DNA from 2 places in the Psychrobacillus sp. FSL W7-1457 genome. Region 2 is predicted to be linked to the other one. Evidence: riboswitches for the same ligand, from Rfam matches in the RefSeq annotation. Region 2 holds a riboswitch; the other holds the start of a gene.
The links. Region 2 has a riboswitch for thiamine pyrophosphate ahead of thiT (energy-coupled thiamine transporter ThiT). Riboswitches for the same ligand answer to the same signal wherever they lie in the genome.

Region 1 (10,475 bases), 1.0 Mb from region 2:
CCATGTTCTTTTGCCTCATAATGCAATGAGGTTGTGAGCCCAATTACAGCATGTTTCGTGGCGGAGTATGCTGCAGTAAGAGAAGAGGGCCCCATTCCTGCCGCCGAAGATGTATTTATGATATGACCAAAGCCTTGCTCTTTCATGATCTTGTAGCCTATCTGTGTCCCATGTATGACTCCCCAAAGATTGACATTTACGATATGTTTCCAGTCCTCTATTGAAACATCATACAATTCACCATACATAGTAATTCCAGCGTTATTGAACAGATAATCCAGTCTACCATGTTCGTTAAAAGTATTCTTAACCAACTCTTCCATACTTATTTGATCAGCTACATCCACATACTCATACCGCGCACAGCTCTGTGGTCGATTAAGCTCATCCTCCACAACTTTACCTTCTATCTTATTTACATCTGCTATTATGACAAATACCTGTTGAGTGATGAGTTCTTCGCAAATTGCTTTACCAATTCCGGAAGCTCCACCAGTAACAATCGCAACTTTTCTTTTTGTGTCCATGATTACCCCCTTAAGAAACTTCCATAATTGAACTATCACCAAGTGTACTTCTGATCACAGTGGCATATTCATCTGCAACAATTCTTGCTCCGGTGCTGTTCAGATGTATTCCGTCTAAGGTAAGTTTTAAACCACGCTGGCTTGATAATCGATCAATCCTTGCTTCACTTTTGTAGAAGAATACATCGAACATAACTCGAAATGGATTAGTTGAAATATAAGTGGAGCTGTTCGTGTTAGCCAATTCTTTCTCAAAAATCGTTTGGAGATTCATATAATCCATTAGCTTTTTTTCACTTAAAGACTGGATAAGAACAGATAATTCTTTAATTTCCTTGTTAGTCTGATTTTCAATATATTCACCTACTATAGAGGGTGAAACCGTCACCATCTTCTTGGTAGAAGGCATCACTATTTTTAACACTTGTTGGTAAAGCTTTATAAATTCATCATGATTTTCAGCAACTGGCTGCGCCTGAACCTTTAATAGCTTTGAATATACATCGTTCGTACCAATCCATAGAAAGGTTAAATCATAATCAGAATCTAAACTAGTTTTGATCAATCGGCTATATAGACTTTTTACAGTCTCCCCTGGTTTTCCAAGATTCACAAACGAATCGCTCGGAAACTTCTCTTTTAAAATATTTACAAACGAAACGCCAGGGCGTCCCTCAGTTAAACTGTCACCAATTAATGCAACTTTCATATCAGTTTCCCCTTTTCTTTATTGAACTTAAAAATATAGTGATTGCTTGTTCAAATAAAGGCTCAAGTGACTGTAATGGCTGTGTATTGGTCAATTGACATAATCCCCCGAGCCAAGTTCCTAACAGGGCAGTCCATTCATCAACATTGCCGTTTTCGAACTCATCACATTCAATTCCTTCTATAAAGATTGAACGATAAGAGCTCATCGGCACTACCGCAAGTTCATATAACTTTCGGACCGATTCCAATGATGATTTAGGATTAGCCGCTAATTCCTCTCCAGCCTTAAGCAATGGAGTTTGATAATTGTACAAAACATGCTTGGCCATTCCGTACCATTTTTCAGAGGCTGATGAATAATTTTGTTCGACATCCGTCCATTTTGAATACCAATCATGCATGGAATTCTGTGCTAATAGGACAAACAACTTCTCTTTGTTTTCAAAATGATAGTAAATGTGACCTTTACTAAATCCAGAAGCTTTAGAAACATCTGCGATTGAGGTCTGATTGTAGCCATGTAATGAAAACAATTCAAAAGCCTTTTCCTTAATGATTCGTTTTGCCTCTTCACTGTCATAACGCCTACTCAATACAAAATAATCTCCTTCCGTCAATTTGAACGACCGTTCTAATTTTATTGTATGATTAATTCCTCCAAAATAAAAGTTTATTTTCTGAATTTTTAGCTTTATTTTACAAAATAAAAAAGAGCAACAATGTAGAGTTACCCTTCTAATAGAAATAATAATTCAAGTTTGTATGTCTCCATTTATTTTGGATACCCATTCGTATTGAATGTCAGGTAAATTTTCTTCGTTTTCATGCCCTCTACTTATCACTTCAAAACCATGTTTTTCATAAAACTGCTGTGCATTTTTATTTACCTCAAATGTGTACAATGTTAATTTCCCACTAGATTTCACTTTTGCTTTATCTAGTAATGCTCGACCTATACCGATTCCTTGATACTCTATGTGAATATATAGTTGGCTTATTTCCCTGTCATTATAGGCGATCATCCCAACTACTTCTTCATCCATTAACGCTAACTCTATTTGAAATTGTTCCGTTAAAATATGATTTAAAAAATAAACGTGTTTTTCGAAGTCGTGAATTTCTTTTTGGCCAATAGCCTGTTCCTTACTTTTCCGCCACATATCCACTGTTTTTACTGCGTACTTAGGGTTATACGGAATAATTTTGATCTTATGGTGTAGCATATAATACCTCCTTAAACATAAAACTATTCTTCACAAAAATTATCTATATTTGAGTGGATGTAGTATCCAGCCATGGTGACTTTTCCGTTACTAAATAAATTGAAAGATTTTGTCTCACCTTCATTATTTTCGAGTGTAGAGAGATGCTCCAGATCAAATTCCATCTCTTGTGTACCTTCTCTTTTTGATTCGTTGATTTCCCTAATCACTTTTTTAATGGTTTTTTCGTTATCAATTTCAATTATTTCACCATCTATACATCCAATTGTAAGTTTAATCATCTCATCATTTAATAAGGGTTCATTGAATTGACTACAGGAGCATAAGAACAAGATACATAGGCAATAGAGTGACATTCTCTTCATTTATTCATCTCCTAAAGACTTAAAATGACTTCTAAATAAGTTATAGTGTCCCATAAACACCCAAATTCAGACCTTAGACATGAAATGCGCCCTGTTTCTAGTACCACTATTGGATCCATTCCATCACAAACAATTTTTGTTCTTTCGCATTTGAAATAGCCAGTATATAACTATTATCCTCTTCCAATTTATAAAAATATTTATCCTCTTCTTCAAAAGTCACAGGATTCTCTTGAAATAACATATTAAACTGCTGTGTATCCTTATTAATATTAGCCACATCTTTTTGAAACTTTTTAAGGTGTCCAGATACAGTGTCAAAGGAATCTTCATTAATTGAAATCCAACCATCTTTGTCCTCTAATTTCTTTTCAATAGATTTATAATGAAGTACATGAAATACTTCTCCCTCGCTAGGAAATCCATTTCTTGTATGAAAGACTGTTTCTATCTTGGTTGGTCTTGGGATTCCTATCTCCCAATTCAACTTCCATTCGGTATATTGGGAAATATAATTCCAATTCACTGTTATTAAAACTATTATTAATAAAGGAACTGGAATCCAAATAAGTAATTTCTTTTTCACCTAAACTCTCCTTTAATATGAATGATAATTCTATTGTATTCACCAAAATATATAATCATTTTCTTAATTATCTCGAGTTAAATCCCATACTCCATGAACAAAAGCTAAACAGCCCAGTTAAAAAGAAGGATAACAAAATAACCTCTATTGAAACTACATTTTCACTACTAAATACTAGCCAAGCAAATATGCCAAAGTAGAAGGCAACGAAAGCCAATATTGCTCTGATGTTGTTCTTTACTATTTTTATTAGGCTATTTTCCATGGATAACTCTCCTTCTGTCCAATTCTCAAACAACACTATGTTTACATGTTAAATTTTAACATAATCAACCAAATAATATTCCATTTATTACACATGTTGTTTTCATTTTTCATCTTTAAATGGTCAAAATAAAAAGCCCAAAAGACGACATAATGGCCTTTGGGCTTTCTTGATATTTATATTTCTTCTGATTCCTCTATCGGATCACTTATTAAACTTGCCAATACATGCACTCGTAAAATAATTCCTTTCATCGTACCTTCCTCGTCTGTGACAACGAGAGGATACCTGGAATCAAGTACCTGTTGTATTAAATCTTGTACATATTCTTCTGGATGTACAGTTTTTACTTCCTTCGACATCGCTTCTTGTAAGGTTTTCTTTTGTTTCATCCCTTCAATAGCTTGGTCGATAGTAATGATACCTTGTAGCTGCCGCTTTCTGTCAACTACAAACGCACTCGAGTTACCATTCTCTCTCATTACCTGGATTGCAACATTTAGTCCATCCTTTAAGGATACTAATCCATTTGGCTTAGACATGATGTGCTCGGCCTGAAGAATTTTCGTACGGTCAATATCGCGTATGAATTCGGAAATATAACTGCTTGCTGGATTTTCCAGAATCTCTTCTGGTGTGCCAATTTGCTCTACTTTTCCGTTTTTCATAACCGCTACACGATCGCCAATTTTAAATGCTTCGTTAACGTCATGTGTAATGAAAATAATTGTTTTTTGCAGACGGTTTTGGATATCTAAAAGCTCTAGCTGCATTTCTCTACGGATTAGTGGGTCAAGTGCACTGAAGGGCTCGTCCATTAATAGGATGTCTGGATCGTTCGCAAGCGCTCTTGCGATGCCTACTCGCTGACGCATACCGCCAGAAAGCTCATCAGGATATTGGTTTTCATAGCCTTTAAGACCGACCGTCTCTAAATGCTTCTGAGCAATTTCCTGACGCTCCTTCTTGGACATTCCTCTAATTTCTAATCCATACTCGATATTTTCTAATACGGTACGGTGACTAAACAGTCCAAAGTGTTGAAATACCATTGCTATTTTCTTTTGACGATAGAATTTTAACTGTGTCTTATTGTAATCGACCACATTTTCCCCATCGACATAAATAGCACCTGAGGTAGGTCTATTCAATAAATTCAAGCAACGGATTAGGGTAGATTTGCCACTTCCAGACAGCCCCATAATGACGAAGGTCTCTCCTTCCATGATTTCCATAGAAGCATTGTACACTCCAACAGTATGCCCTGTCTTAGCTAATATCTCTTCCTTTGGTACACTCTTCTCTACCATTGGGATAATTTTTTTAGGGCGTGGTCCAAATATTTTGGAGACATTTTCTAGTTTTAATTTTACTGTCATGCTGCATCCCTCCTATGCTTCTGAAGGCGATTTGCAATTCCTCCGGTAACTCGGTCGATAATAATCGCTAGAAAGACGATACTAATTCCGGCTTCAAAACCTAGGGATATGTCAATTCGGTTAATCGCAAAGAGTACTCGTTCTCCAAGTCCCTGTGCCCCAACCATAGAACCAACAACAGCCATTGCAAGAGCCATCATCGTTGTTTGATTGATACCCGCCATAATTGTAGGTAAGGCTTGTGGTAGTTGAACTTTCATGAGCATTTGAGAGGAAGAGGAACCAAATGATTGTGCAGACTCTACAATTTCTTTATCTACACTTCGGATACCTAATTCTGTTAAACGGATTACTGGTGGTAAAGCATAAATGATTGTTGCAATAACTGCTGGTACATTTCCTAGTGGAAAGAAGAAAATTACTGGTATTAAGTAGACAAAGCTCGGCATTGTCTGCATTGCGTCTAATATTGGGCGCATGATTCTAGACATGGACTTACTAAAAGCCATTCCAACGCCTAGCGGAATGCCTATTACAAGAGATAAAATTACGGAGATTAGAACGATGGAAATCGTGGTCATCGTTTCCGGCCACAAATCAAAGGAGCCTATTAAGAAGATAAATGCCCCATAAAGCAATCCTCCATAAATATTATTAAAATACCACCCTATTAAAAAGATGATAACAATAAATAACCACCAAGGTATTGCTAATAGACCTGCCTCTAAGCCTTTAATCATAGAGGAAGAAATAATAAAGATAAAATCAAAGAATGCATCAAAGTTCGCGGCTAAAAAATCTACGAATTTTTCTACTACATCCCCGATTGGAAAACGTACATCTGGAAATTCTGTCATATAGTAGGACTGCAAAACATACAGTCGCAGGTCACCTCTCTTTTAGTTAGATTGAGTTATGAATTATTTTAAAGAAGCTTTAACTTTTTCTGCCACTTCTTCTGACACCCAAGCTGTCCAAATATCTTCATACTCTTTCATCCACCAAATAGCGGCTTCATCTGCTTCCACATCATTTTCTTGCATGTAATCTAAAGCACTTTCAGTTAAATCATTACTAGTTTCATAGTTACTTAAAAAGTCTACTACTTCCTTAGCTTGTGTTGGTAAATCTTTATGAACAGCAACCACTACATCATTCGGAGGAAATTCAGTTCCCTTCGAATCATTCCATGTTGCTTCATCGTATGGTGCGTCTTCTAATAGAGTTAAATCGTAGCTTGCTGTTACCCACGTTGGTGACCAATAATAACCTACCCACGGCTCGCCTTTTTTATATGCGCCAGCTAAATCTGCAACAATGGCAGAATCAGAGCCAGGTGCTAGATAGTTATATTGTTCGTCAAGGCCATATGTTTCAAGTTTCGTCCCCAAATACTCACTTACTACCCAACTGGATGGAGCACCGACCACTCGGCCTTTACTGCTATCTTCGGGATCTTGGAAAATTTCTGGATACTTCTCTAAGTCTTGAACTGTTTTTAAATCTGGAGCGATTGGTTCAATACCTCGTTCTGCATCTCCTTCTATCACGTAAGTTGGAACATATAATCCTTGCGCGTTATCAGCGAAATTAGTAGCTACCTTTATGATATCTCCACTTTCAATTGCTTTTTCATAGACATCTTTAATGTTATCGGTCCATACTTCCATATAGACATTTATGTCGCCCTTCTCAAGTGACTGCATTGTTGCTGCTGTTGTTCCACTTGTTACTTCGGTTTCATAACCATAACCTTCTTCGACGATTGTTTGAGCTATGCTATTGTGTAGGCGAATACTATCCCACCCTGCATCAGCAAACTTAATCACCTCAATATTGTCCTTGCTTGTCTCACTGCCACAGGCTGCAAGTACTAAAAGCGTGCAAAGTGAAAAAAATAACATAATCTTTTTCATTAGTTTGACTACCTCTTTTCATTCAGTTTTTAAATTAGACGTTCGATCGTTCCTCCTTCAAAATCTATAAATAATTGCTAAAATACTAAACAATTAAACTTCCCTGAATTTGGAAATTAAAGGACGCCTAATTTATAACTACTAATACTACTAAACAAATTTGTATATTGCAAATTTACTTAATAAATGATTGTTATTATTCTATCTTTATCTGAATATTATGTATCATTTTTATAGTTATTTATCATTAAATAATTAGTAAACCCTAGACAATCTATTCATACAAATAACGACGTAATTATTAATTATTTGTTATAATTCTTTTTTTGCTCGAGGGTGGCTTTGTCTAGGAGAAAGTATGCAGATAAATAGAGTAGATTTTGAATTTATCACCGTTCGGGGAAGGTTTATCACCGTTCACGCGAGTTTATCACCGTTCGTAGAGATTTATCACCGCTCATTAAGGTTTTATCACCGTTCATGGGATTTTATCACCGGTAGGGTTAATTTTTATTTTTTATCACCTTGCAAAACCTAAAAAAAGCCATGAACGCTATGTTCATGGCTTCTCTTACACTTTAAACCACTCTGTTTTCTGGTACCCGTTCCTCTAAAGCATCTTCAATGGCCGTAGCATTTATTTGCATCATAGCAAGTCTTGTATAAATACTGGCACTACCGATGTGGGGTAGGACAGTCACGTTAGGTAAAGTTAATAGTGGATGATCTAATGGAACTGGCTCCGTTTCAAAAACGTCTAGACCCGCAGCCCAAATGCTTTTGTTGACTAGGGCATCATAAAGAGCCTGCTCATCAACTATTCCTCCTCGTGCCACATTAATAAGAGCTGAGGTTTCCTTCATCATTTCCAGTTCTTTTTTCCCAATTAAGCCTCTAGTTTCTGGAGTGAGAGGAGTCAATATGACAACAAAATCTGACTCCTTTAGTAGTGTCTCAAGCTCCACATATGTAAAGTTATACTGTTGCTCAGATTCTAATTTTCTTGTTCGATTATGGTATAAGACCTTCATATCAAACCCTTTTGCACGGCGTGCAACCGCTTCACCGATTCTCCCCATGCCTATAATTCCTAAGGTTGATCCAAAAACGTCCATGCCAGTCAGTTGCATCGGCGTCCAAGACTTCCATTTCCCTGCACGAATATCCTGCTCCGCTTCTGTAATACGACGGGCAGTTGCTAGTAATAAGGCAAATGTTAAATCTGCTGTAGTTTCCGTTAATACACCAGGCGTATTGGTTACAATAATCCCTTTTTCTTTTGCAGCCTCGATATCAATGTTATTATAGCCGACCGCAAGATTAGATATAATTCTTAGATTTGGTAGGCTTTCTATCAGTTCCCGGTCCACTTTATCCGAGAGAACGGTCCACAAAGCATTACAATCCTTTGCCTCTTTTTTAATATCCTCGTACTTCATTGGAATTTCTTCGCTATGCCACATAATGACTTCAAATTTTTCTCTTAGTGGTTGTACAATCTCTTCCGGTAACTTTCTAGTAATAAAAATTTTATACATCCAATTCCCCCCTAATGATTTTCTGATAATTTAAGCATCGCTGATTTGAGAAAAGAATTCAACTGTATTTACAATAATATTTTTATACGCTATACTGTGGTCACATAAAAAAACAGATTGTGTAAATCTTACATAATTGGAAAACTACATACCGTTTCTGCACTAGGGGTGCCCACTTTGGCTGTGATGAGAGCTTTTTAAGCTCCGATCCCTTATTACTCGATCAGGATAATACCTGCGTGAGGAAGTGCGGTGACTTTCCTTTTTTTCATAAGGTTAGTGGCTGCATCTTCACGGATGTAGCTTTTTTTTATGAAAAATTTTAAGGAGGGTTTTGAATGGAATGTGGTTTAAGTCCAATTGTAGGGTTTCGTTTCTCCCTACATCCAATGAGCAATGAGTTTATCAGTATTATTAAGGGGGCGTTACAGGATACAGACACATCGAATGTGTGGATGCATACGGATGACGTATCGACTGTGATCAGGGGAAAACAAGCTCATGTATTCAATGTGGCAAAATCAATAGCTTTAAATGCAGCTAAAACTGGGGTACATGTGGCTCTCTCAGGAACATTTTCAGCGGGCTGTCCAGGTGACACAGCAGCTGACGTTTATTTAGAAAGAGGAGATGAAGTTGCTAATATGGATGCAACTAAACAATATGTGTCCTCTCAATTTGCCTTATATCCAATGAACAATCCAAACTACATGGATGTTATCTACAAAGAGATTCAGCATGCGAAAGACGCTGATATATTCAATGAGTCCATGCATTATGCAAGCGGGATTCACGGGGATATCCATGATGTATTTGCCTTCTACGAATCTACCTTTAGCAGAGCCAGATCAGAGGAGCACAAGCATTTAGTAATGACTTTATCGATGAGCATTAACAGTCCTTCTCATGGAGATAATCTTCATGCTTAAAACATGGAAGCTAAAAGAGATTATTTTAATGTCTATCTTTGCAGTAGTATTTGGGATTGTGTATTTACTATTCCTTCATGTCGGAAATATTTGGTCAGGGTTTATTGGCCCAATCGCATATGAATGGATTTTTGGAGTATGGTTTATCGTTTCTATCATCTGTATGTATATTATTCGCAAACCAGGAGCTGCTGTAATCTCTGAAACTATTGCAGCCGCAATAGAGGTGCTTTTAGGTAATGCAGTGGGACCACGACTTATCCTTTCGGGTGTCATTCAAGGATTGGGTGCAGAGGCAGTATTCGCAGCTACCGGCTATAAACGATTTGATCTTTGGGTATTAATGCTTGCTGGTGCAGGATCTGCAGTGTTTAGCTTTGTATACGGATATTTTTTAGGAGGGTTTACCGTTTATACTACTGGATATGTCCTTTTTATGCTTGTCGTACGGATCTTTAGTGGGACGTTAATTGCTGGTGTAGGAGGCAAAGCCATAGCTGATGGTTTGCTTGCAACAGGTTCGTTAAGAGGATATTCTATCTCACGATCTAAAAAAGGTGATGCACGTGTCTAATGTTATCCGTCTCGAAAATGTTTCTTTTTCATTTCCTGATGAAGAGATTCCTGTATTATCAAATTTTTCGATGTCTATTGAACAAGGAGAGCGCGTTGTAATCACTGGTCCAAGCGGCTGCGGGAAAAGTACATTGCTATATTTGTGCAACCGCCTCTACCCTGACAATTGCGATGGAATAGTTTCTGGGAAAATAGAGCTATTTGGGAAGGAAAGCGATTCTTATCGACCAGGCGAGGTCAATCATCGTATCGCTACCGTCTTTCAGGATCCGGAGGCGCAGTTTTGTATGCCAACCGTTGAGGAGGAGCTTGCCTTTACTTTAGAGAATTTACTCGTGGCGCGAGAGGACATGGATTCAAGAATTTCAGAAGTATTGGAGGCAACCAGGTTAACCGCTTATCGACATTCCATCATTCAGTCACTTTCTGGAGGAATGAAACAAAGAGTCGCCACGGCTTG
Region 2 (10,475 bases):
AAAAGTTAATTTCGTTAGCGTTTTTTATTTAATCTATTTTAGTTAAAATGATTGGTTGGTCTTTTGTAACGATAACTGTATGCTCGATTTGAGCAACTAAAGATTTATCTGGAGTAACAAATGTCCAGCCGTCTCCAGATTCAACGATATGTTCTGCTTTTTCGGAAATGAAAGGCTCTACTGCTAAAACCATGCCTTCTTTTAAAATGGTGGATTCCCATGCATCATAATAATTCAACACATGCTGAGGTGCTTCATGCAAGGATTTCCCAATACCGTGACCTGTTAGGTTCATGATGACATGTAGACCATTTTCCTTCGCTTCTCTCTCCACTGCCTTACCTATTTGGTTAAGACGAGAACCAGCTTTTACTTTAGTCATAGCACGATTAAATGCGCTTTCTGCAACCTGACAAAGCTTTTCCTTATCCTCGTAGCCATCTCCAACTACAAACGATATTCCAGTATCTGCGAAGAATCCTTCGTATGAACCGGAAACATCAATATTTACAAGGTCTCCTTCTTTAATCACTCGAGAGCCTGGAATTCCATGTGCAACTTCTTCATTGACACTTATGCAAGTATACCCTGGGAAATCATACTCACCCATTGGTCCAGAAACAGCGCCTTTTTCTTTAAATAGCTTACCGCCTATTTCATCAAGCTCTTTAGTAGTCACGCCGGGTTTTGTTGCCGCCTTCATCGCATCTCTAACCTCAGCTACAATGTGACCAATTTTTTTTAACATCTCTAATTCTTCATTTGTCTTTACTATCATCTTTACAAGATCCCTTCTTCACTTAGATGTATGAATATCATATCATATATCTTATGACTTCGGGAGTAATAGGCGCGGGGCTTTTACGAATAGTATGGAACATATAAAAGCTGCAAATAGAAATACTGGTATCATATAAGTAGAATTATAAACTAATGAATACACAATTACATTTTGACCCTCAGCAAATTCCCCAAAGAATAATATTCCCGATAACACATGGGCTAAATAACGTAAAAAGGAAGCGATAAGAGCACCTAACACAATCGCTATCGTCATTTTTTTCTTATTTAGATTTTCATATGCTTTAATATATGCTGGTCTTAATAGTCCTGCAAGTCCTGCAACCATAAATGCTATAAAATAATCAATACCTACTTGCATAATTACTATTTCAAATGATAGCGGTGCTGGATAAAAGCGTCCTGTCACCACCTGCAATAAGCCTATTAAAAAGCCTGTCACTATACCTGCCACTACACCTCGACGAAAGGCAATTAATATTATTGGAACAAGAACAAATGTAACACTGCCTCCCTGTGGCATACCAAATCCAATTAAATCTAATACATAGCCTAATGCTGCAAAAATAGCAATCTCCACGAGTAACACAACACGTTGATTTCCCATTGTAATCCCCTTTTTTGACCACAAAAAAACGCCGAAGGGACAGAGCCAGACATCGCGCGATTGCCAGTTTCCATCCACATCCCTACGCAAGTATGAACTTACAGGTTCTAAGGGTACTATCTCAGCCGCTCTTGCGACGCCCCTTGTGGTTTCGAATTTATTTTATTTGAGTTCATTGTAGCCGATAGGTGTTTAGAATGCAACCCCGATTGGTATTATATAATAATACAAATTTATTATTAGGGGTGTAATAGTTGATTAATTTACTTACGGATTTAATTAAAATAAAGAGTGATGATTTGAAAGGTGCAAATGAGGCACTGCTATACTGTAAGAATTGGCTCGAAAAACGAGGAGTTACGACAAAGACGTATGAGCTAAACAACAAACTAATGCTTGTAGCTGAAATTGGGAAAGGTGAAGAAACAATTATCTGGAACGGCCATATTGACGTAGTTCCAGGAAGCCCGGAACAATTTGAACCAAAAATTGAGGAAGATCGACTATATGGACGTGGTTCGGCAGATATGAAGGCTGGTGTTGCAGCGATGATGGAGGCTTTCTCGATTCTTTCACAGCAGCAAGATTTACTTACGAAAAAAGTACAGCTACACATAGCTACTGATGAAGAAACCGGAGGAAAAACATCAAAGCATTTAGTTGAACAGGGACACCACGGCGACTTTGTTATTTGTGGAGAGCCCACTCATGTTAATATAGGCCTTCAAGCAAAGGGTATATTACAATGGGATATCCACCTAAAAGGTAAATCTGCTCATGGAAGCCGTCCGTGGGAAGGAGTAAATGCAATTGAAAAAGCCATGCTATTTGATCAAGACCTAAGAAAATGCTCTTTCATGCATGCAAGTAATGAATATTATGAATATCCTTCTCTAAATTTGGCAAAAATAGAAGGAGGAGACCGATATAATATGGTACCAGACGAATGTATCATAAGTTATTCTTTAAGGTTTGTTCCTGGACAAGATGTGGAGGAAATCTCCAAAGAGTTAAGAGAACTTTTAGAGAAATACCCTGGCAGTGAAATACATTTCCAAGGTCATACTCCAGCTATTACTAATAAAGAAGATGATAAGTATATACAGAAGCTTTTAGCTACTTGTAACTCTATCAGACAAACTCCAACTACCCTATTCGGACAGCATGGTGCTGCAGATACTCGTTATTATGCAGCGAAGGGTGCGGTAGCCATAGAGTTCGGGCCAAGCGGCTCTGATTGGCACGGCGATCAGGAATCGGTTTCTATTTCATCCGTTGAGGAATATAAAGACATACTTGTTAAGTTTGTCTTAGACTAATTAAAAAAGTAGCGAGAATATGTGAGGAGACCATGTATGGATACCAATAAAATTTTAAGTGCATCAACCTATTTTTCTATTTTATTTGCTCCCTTTATTCTTCCAATAATTGTTTACTTCCTTACAACAGATAAAGGGGTAAAATACCATGCAAAAAGGTCTTTAATCTCACATATTATTCCTACTATTTTCTTTGTGCTTCTTATGTTAGCAGTATTTGCAAACTTTTCCCCACTTAGTTATACAGGCGACACAACAAACATGTGGTCTAGCATGACTACAGCATTAATTTTTATGGGCTTATATACGTTGATTAATATAGTTCTGTTCATTTGGAACATTGTCCAAGGAATCAAGGTATTGCGTCATGATGTTTAATTGCTTCTAGAATGGGAATAAGATAAGTATAGAAAAGCAAGGAGCGGATTGATTATGAAAGTAGGCAGATTAGTAAAGTCAGCTATTAAATGGGCACCAGTAGTATATCCTATTGTTCGTAAAGTATTGAAATCGAAAAAAACAGTAAAGCGCTGAACTTTTTAAGCTAAAGCTATATAAAAGAAATTAAAGACTGAAGACAAACTCAAAGATATTTGAATTTGTCTTCAGTCTTTTACCATTTTTGGTTAGCTTCTGCAATAGCAGAGACTACAAAAAAGAGCCGCCAATTTTATGAGCAACAAAATTGGCGGCTCTTGAAGTTCTCAGCTAATTTGATTGCTGATATTCCTTTTAAGGATATTAAATTTGAGCAATGTTACTTATGATAAAATACGTTGCAAGACCATAGCTATATAATTACCGTTTGTAAACGATAGATAGCGATTAATTGGCAATGCATTTGCCTGCGTTTGCGTTGAACCATTATTACTTTGATTTCTATTTTCTATAAGCTCTTCAAAGGTTAACGGATTAGGCTTAGGCAATTCGTGCTCATACACAAGCATACGGGAATTGTACATACTAAAGAATGAGTTAGCCATTTGACGGTAGCCTTCTAGGGTAGGATGAACATCACCAACACTTGGTACCAATTCTTTTTCTTTCCCATCGAAAGACTCTTTCACTGAGATGTATGTTGCTCCATTTTGCTCTGCTACAGTTTGTAGAATCGTATGGAGCTTATCTAACTCTTTGCCGACACCTTCTTTTTGAGACTCATGCACATGAGGGTACGCAAAATAGTATCCCATCACGTATATTTTAGCCTTAGGTGCAGTAGCTTGAACTTCTTTTATGATTTCTTGCATATTTTTTCTAACATTATTTAGTGCAAAATTAGCGGAAACTTGTGAGTAAGCGACCATCCCACTCGCAGGCTTAACCTGTACTAGCCTCAACAAATCGTTAGCCCCTGCAGAGATGGTAACAAGTGTGGCATTTGCCAGAAGTTCCTTCGCTTCAGTTGACTGAACGGTTTTTAAGACATCACTAGTTGTATATCCTGGAAATGCTAGTCCTTTAGAGTAGAATCCAAGCAGATTGGCTCGCTTTAACTCTTGTGATATTAAGTCCGTATATCCTGCATCAATTGCCATATTTGGTGTTTGACCCGCGGCAAGTGAATCACCTAAAGGAATATAAACCTCTGGCGACTTTGCCTCTACTGCATACACAGGAGATAAAACTAAAAGAATCATAAGTAAACTTATCCATCTTTTCACTGAAGATCAGCTCCTTAAAATGCCCATGCACCTTTAATAAAGATTGGTTCCTTCGTTCCATCTGCTAATTCGCCTGTTATATCCATACCTGCACTTCCGATCATAAAGTCTTCATGGACGATAGAAGTGTTAATACCCATTCTTTCTAATTCCTCTGCTGTTAAACCTCTAGCTCCCTCTACACACGTCGGGTATGCTTCTCCGATAGCAAAGTGATTCGAGGCATTTTCATCAAACAAAGTGTTGAAAAACAATACATTAGATGCTGAAATAGGCGATTCATGTGGAACCAATGCGATTTCACCTAAATATTTTGCGCCCTCATCCGTTTGAATAAGCTCTTGCAGAAGCTTCTCACCAGAAGCTGCCTGAACCTTAACAATCTCACCATCTTTAAATGTCAATTTGAAGCCATCAATCACGTTCCCTTGGTAGACAAAAGGCTTAGTATTGCTTACAAAACCGTTCACACCAGTTTTGAGTGGCGCAGTGTAAACCTCCTCAGTAGGCATATTAGCGATAAATGGTACTGCTTGAGCGTTTTTACTAGCTCCAGATTGCCAGATGTGTTCTTTTGGCAATTCCACTTCAATATCTGTACCTTCTGCCTTGTAATGCAGTTTTTTATATCTTTTCTCATTCAATAATGCTGCACGTGACTCTAAATTATTAATATGCTCCTGCCATTGCTGAACCGCAGTTCCTTTTCCAATGCGCACTACTTTGAAAATAAGCTCCCATAATGCATCCATTTGGTCTGTTTCGTTTAGGTTAGGAAATACCTTTGCTGCCCATTTTTTAGAAGGCATTGCTACAATCGACCAAGTAATCACGTCATTCATTACCGCCTTGCGGTAATTTTCTAATGCCTTACCTGAAGCCTTTTGATAGTTGGAAATCCGATCTATCGCAACTCCCTCTAGCAAATCTGGATTATCTGCATCAATCCATAACAAGGCCCCTTTATTTTCAATTAATTCATCCCGCTGTGCAACCACCCATTTTGGGACTTCATGAAATGCTTCATCAGGTGCCATATCATAAAACAATCTTGCATTTACTTCATCTGTATAATTGACCTCAACCCTTTTTGCTCCTGCTTCATATGCCTTTTTAACAATCAGTCTTGTAAAATCGATCGTATCCGTAGTGGTATTAATTAAAAGCGGTTGTCCCTTCTGAATGTTCAAGCCAACCTTAACAACTAACTCAGCATATTCCTCTAGATTTTGTTGGAACCCCATTACTTACTTCCCCTTTTTATCGATCGTTTTGGATGAACCTTCTATTAATTCACCACGATACCATATTTTTTGAACGGCTTTACCCGGAATGTCTTTTGTCCATTTTTTATAGGTTTTTTCATCGTTATATGATAAAAGTGTTAAAACTTCTCCATTTTTGCCTGCTCGTCCCGTACGTCCTGAACGATGTAGGTACTGTTCAATAGAATGTGGAACATCTACATGAATGACGTGTGTAAGTCCAGAAATATCTAATCCTCTAGCTGCAACATCCGTCGCTATTAAGATACTCACTTTTCCATTTTTAAAATCGTCTAGCGCTTTTTTACGTTCCTCTTTTTTCATCTCCGAATGCAAGGAAACGATAGGTGCATCTCTGTAGGATAGCTTATAATCCTTCATTAGCAACTGATCTAAGCTATTAACAAATGCTAGCCCTCTCATGCCTGGTAGGTGAGACAGCTTTCTTAAAAGCTCCGTTTTGTCTCTAGTTTCTGTTTTAACAAAGCTATGGATGACTTCGCCTTTAGCTGGTACTTCCTCAGCTGTCACATGGATTCGGACAGGCTCCTTCATCATACGCTCTGCAACTAGCTCTATTTCCTCAGTGATCGTAGCAGAGGTTACGACAAGCTGTCTTTCAACAGTCGCATCTATTAAACCCTTTACAGTTGTACGATGCTCTCTGCTTAGGAGCTGGTCTCCCTCGTCTAATACGATTGTATTAATTTCATGCATTTTCAGCTTTTTCACTTTTACAAGCTCCTGCAGCCTACCTGGTGTTCCAACTACAATATTTGGTTTTTTCTTTAATCCTTCAATTTGACGATTAATATTCGCTCCACCGATTAATTGAGCTACAGAGACACCCGTTCCTGTAGCCCATTCTCTAAATACCTCTACAATTTGCATCCCTAATTCTTGTGAAGGGACTACGACTAGCGCTTGTATCTGTTTCTTAGAAGGATCAACCTTTTGTAGTAAAGGAAGAACGTAAGCCAATGTCTTACCTGTTCCTGTCGGGGACTCTGCTACTATATCTGAACCGTTAAGCATATGCGGGATTAGTTGGGTTTGGATAGGCATTTCAAATGCAAATTCAGCCTCTGCCCATTTTTTTTGTAATGTTTCATTTAAATTCTGTATAACTGTCAAGTTTTTCTCCACCTCATCTGTGTTTGAATCAAGTGTACCACATTTTTATTATCGACCATTAGCCATATAAGTAGATTAATGCAATTAAAAAAAGTGCCTTTTAATAGGCACTAATTTGTTTGTTTCTCATCATTTATATATTGCTTCATTAATTGATAAAAATTCAGTTCATATAATTGTTTTCCATCAATTTTAAAAACACCTTTGTTTACTAAATCCTCTATAATATTGTCTCTTCTTTTTTCTGTTTGTGTGTCCTTCTGTATCATCATTCTTGATGTCTCCTTGCTTTATACTGTCCGTTTCATATTTACCCAAACCGGAACCATTATAAACTCGTAGGTTGAATTTTTTTGAACACCCTACAAAAAGCAGGGAATTTCCTTTTAATAATTAGATAAAAAATATATCCTACTAGCGCTCCTAAGCTATTTAACCAAAGGTCATCTACGTCACTACTTCTATTTTGTGGAATCTGTACGATTTCTATAAATAGCGAAATAAAGAAGCCAATGAGTACAGGAAAGGGAAAAATCTCCATACGTCTAAAAAGAAGTGGAAAAAGAAAACCTAGTGGTACAAACAGAGCAATATTGCCAAGGAAGTTAATATAAAAGGGTTCCCAATACCCTAAGTAAATAATAGCATTCCAAGTTTCCTCTATTACTCGAAATAATTCTAAGTTTATACTGTGCACATATGCTTGCTCCTCTTTAGGCTTTGGAACAATAGTCTGTGAAAATAATCCCACTAATACAGCAATCAGAAATAGCACGCCAAGCTCGTAGAACCCTTCCCTTAAATGAAAACCACGCCTTTTCCATCTGATTAGCCGCCAAATAATCAGGACCGGTAAAAAAATCATAATTGCATAAAGCATCTCATCTAGATAATCTAAAATCACTGGCATCTAATCACCTTCCAATAACTCTTTTAAAAATTTCTCCCGGTGATCTAGAAAATATTTAGTTGTTTGATAATGTGCTGTTTGCTCATATTCCACTTCTTCTATTTCTCCGTCATCAAAGCTAAGAATTGTCGCTTCTGGAAAACCTAAAATTATCGGCGAATGTGTAGCAATAATAAATTGGCAATCCTCTTCCTGAACTAAATCATACATTATCTTTAAAAAGGCCAACTGTCTTTGCGGGGAAAGTGCTGCCTCTGGCTCGTCCAATAAATAAATAGCTCTCCCATTAAAACGATGCAAAAATAAGGATAAAAATGATTCACCATGTGATTGCTCATGAAGTGATTTCCCACCATAGGATCCAATACTTTCACTTTCCGTTACGTGGGATGCAAATTGGTAGAAGGTCTCAGCTCTTAAAAAGAAGCCATTGGTCACCTTTGGCATCCAAGAGAGCTTCAAATGTTTTCCTAATGCACTCTCTGCAGCATCTACCTCATAGTAGTTGTTTCTTCCTCCGCCTGCAGTATTAAACTCACATTGATCTGCGATTGCTTCTAATAGAGTCGATTTCCCTGTGCCATTTTCACCTACAAAGAAGGTGACGCTATTTGTTATTTCAAGTTCCCTAAATTTTTGGATAGTAGGTATAGTAAAGGGGTATTCTTCCCTTAATATGTTCTCATCAGTTCTCATCATCACTTTTTTTAAAAACATATGAAACTCCTTTCATTCATATAATTACTATTATGTTTGAAAGGTTGTGAACAGTGGATTTTCCAGTTTGCGTTACAAACAAAAACATTACCCATTCAAAACCTAACATTTCTGTTAATTATCCTCATATTACTAACTTACCTCATTCTTTAACAGAAAAAAAGATTAATGGAGATATTGTTTCTCTTTTAAATAATTTACTCATTGAACAGGGCTTTTATAATGAGTCATTAGTGGAGATGGTAGGAACTTATGAAATTAAGACAAACGAGCGAAATATTTTAAGTCTAAGTCTTACCGTTTATTCCTTTACAGGTGGTGCTCATGGTTTAACTATTACCAAGTCATTAACCTTTGATGTTACGACTGGCAAGCAATATGCATTAAAAGACTTGTTCAATCCAAATAGCAATTATGTAGAAAAGCTTTCTCAAATTATTTCGAAGAAAATAGAAGCCTGGGATGTTCCTCTTTTAGAAGATTTCACTACTATCAGACCCGATCAGGATTACTATCTGGCGGATCATACTATCGTCATATACTTTCAACTTTATGAAATTACCCCTTATGTATATGGTTTTCCATACTTCCCTATTCCGATTAAATCAATTGAAGATATTATTCGCACAGAAGGCCCGCTCAATACATTATTAACATTTTAACTAACGGTAGTGACATACATCCCTTTACTGAGGTAAAGTAATAAGTAAGTTAGTGGAGGGGGTACATAGATGAAGAAAAAGGCTGTATTTTTTGATTTGGACGACACCTTACTATGGGACAAGAAAAGCGTAGAAACGGCTTTTCAGAAAACCTGTGATTATGCTGCTGCAAAGGCTGGCGTAAATTCTGAAGAGCTCGAAAAATCCGTTCGTGATTCTGCAAGCCAGTTATATGATTCATATGAAACACGTCCATTCACCCAAATGATTGGTATTAATCCTTTTGAAGGACTATGGGGTACATTTGATGATCCAGGTGAAGATTTTCAAAAGATGAAGCTACTAATTGCAGACTATCAACAACATGCTTGGACACAAGGCTTACAAAAGCTTGGCATCGAGGATGAGACCCTTGGAAAGGAACTAGCAAGTTATTTTCCACGTATGCGCAAGGAAAGCCCTTTTGTATATGAAGAAACATTTGAAGTACTAGACATATTAAAGAATAACTATACGCTACTACTAATGACAAATGGCTCGCCAAGCCTGCAAAACACAAAGCTTGAAATTACTCCAGAAATTTCACCATACTTCGATCATATTATAATCTCTGGAGCATTCGGAAAGGGAAAACCAGATCCATCTATTTTTAAGCATGCCCTTGAGCTCGTTTCAGTTAGCAAGGAAGAAGCATTAATGGTTGGAGACAATTTAATGACCGATATCCTTGGAGCATCTCGTGCGGGTATTCAATCCGTATGGATTAATCGTGAAGCTAAGCAGGTATCGGAGGAAGTTCAGCCTACGTATACTATTAAAAGTTTACATGATCTACTTAATATATTAGAACAATAATTATATAATTTATTATTTTAAATTAGGCAAGAATGCTGTTAAATCAGCACTCTTGCCTTTTAATAGTTTGCTTATATAATGCTACTATAGAAAATTATTTCAGAAATACTCCACTCGTTTATTTTCAGGTAAACCTTTGAATTGGATATTTATGTTAAAATAAGAATTATGGTCCTAAAAGAGTATATACTCGAAAGGGAGAAGGATATTATTTTGAAGAAGATAGTTGGAGCTGTAGTACTTACTTTTACATTGCCAATCGTTGCATTTGTAATATTTATTTATTATGTTTTATACACTTGGGAAATGGAAAACCAAGGAGAGTTTAGAGATTATGATAAAGGAGTTACTATAGAGGTTAATAATTTGAGTAATCAAGATCTCTCTAATTTAATTTTTTCATATAGTGCCACTTACGGAGTCTTTGAAGAGGTCGGGACGATAAAAAGTCTTAAAGCTGGAGAGTCAGCCCAAATTACTGGAAGCAGCAAAGAGATTAAATCAAGTGATACAAGCTTGTATTTGCATTACTACATTGATA

Region 1: it holds a riboswitch for thiamine pyrophosphate, as region 2 does, so the genes downstream of both, NSQ95_RS01305 (YkoF family thiamine/hydroxymethylpyrimidine-binding protein) here and thiT (energy-coupled thiamine transporter ThiT) in region 2, are expected to answer to the same signal.

Annotation. Positions count from the first base shown of each region.
Region 1 covers NZ_CP151993.1:244,397-254,871, reverse strand. The annotation lists gene NSQ95_RS01360 (SDR family oxidoreductase) at 1-527, opposite strand, end outside; gene NSQ95_RS01355 (SGNH/GDSL hydrolase family protein) at 538-1,236, opposite strand; gene NSQ95_RS01350 (TetR family transcriptional regulator C-terminal domain-containing protein) at 1,238-1,831, opposite strand; gene NSQ95_RS01345 (GNAT family N-acetyltransferase) at 1,991-2,461, opposite strand; gene NSQ95_RS01340 (hypothetical protein) at 2,485-2,826, opposite strand; gene NSQ95_RS01335 (hypothetical protein) at 2,933-3,412, opposite strand; gene NSQ95_RS01330 (hypothetical protein) at 3,480-3,677, opposite strand; gene NSQ95_RS01325 (glycine betaine/L-proline ABC transporter ATP-binding protein) at 3,854-5,056, opposite strand; gene NSQ95_RS01320 (ABC transporter permease subunit) at 5,053-5,913, opposite strand; gene NSQ95_RS01315 (ABC transporter substrate-binding protein) at 5,977-6,972, opposite strand; gene NSQ95_RS01310 (D-glycerate dehydrogenase) at 7,551-8,510, opposite strand; TPP riboswitch at 8,665-8,773, shown strand; gene NSQ95_RS01305 (YkoF family thiamine/hydroxymethylpyrimidine-binding protein) at 8,849-9,439, shown strand; gene NSQ95_RS01300 (ECF transporter S component) at 9,432-10,013, shown strand; gene NSQ95_RS01295 (ABC transporter ATP-binding protein) at 10,006-10,475, shown strand, end outside.
Region 2 covers NZ_CP151993.1:3,144,230-3,154,704, forward strand. The annotation lists gene NSQ95_RS15455 (tryptophan-rich sensory protein) at 1-9, shown strand, start outside; gene map (type I methionyl aminopeptidase) at 29-778, opposite strand; gene thiT (energy-coupled thiamine transporter ThiT) at 830-1,408, opposite strand; TPP riboswitch at 1,471-1,562, opposite strand; gene NSQ95_RS15470 (M20/M25/M40 family metallo-hydrolase) at 1,663-2,727, shown strand; gene NSQ95_RS15475 (DUF4870 domain-containing protein) at 2,764-3,105, shown strand; gene NSQ95_RS15480 (SGNH/GDSL hydrolase family protein) at 3,489-4,391, opposite strand; gene NSQ95_RS15485 (aminopeptidase) at 4,406-5,635, opposite strand; gene NSQ95_RS15490 (DEAD/DEAH box helicase) at 5,639-6,790, opposite strand; gene NSQ95_RS15495 (Fur-regulated basic protein FbpA) at 6,901-7,062, opposite strand; gene NSQ95_RS15500 (VanZ family protein) at 7,119-7,700, opposite strand; gene NSQ95_RS15505 (AAA family ATPase) at 7,701-8,417, opposite strand; gene NSQ95_RS15510 (DUF3298 and DUF4163 domain-containing protein) at 8,471-9,079, shown strand; gene NSQ95_RS15515 (HAD family hydrolase) at 9,149-9,934, shown strand; gene NSQ95_RS15520 (hypothetical protein) at 10,148-10,475, shown strand, end outside.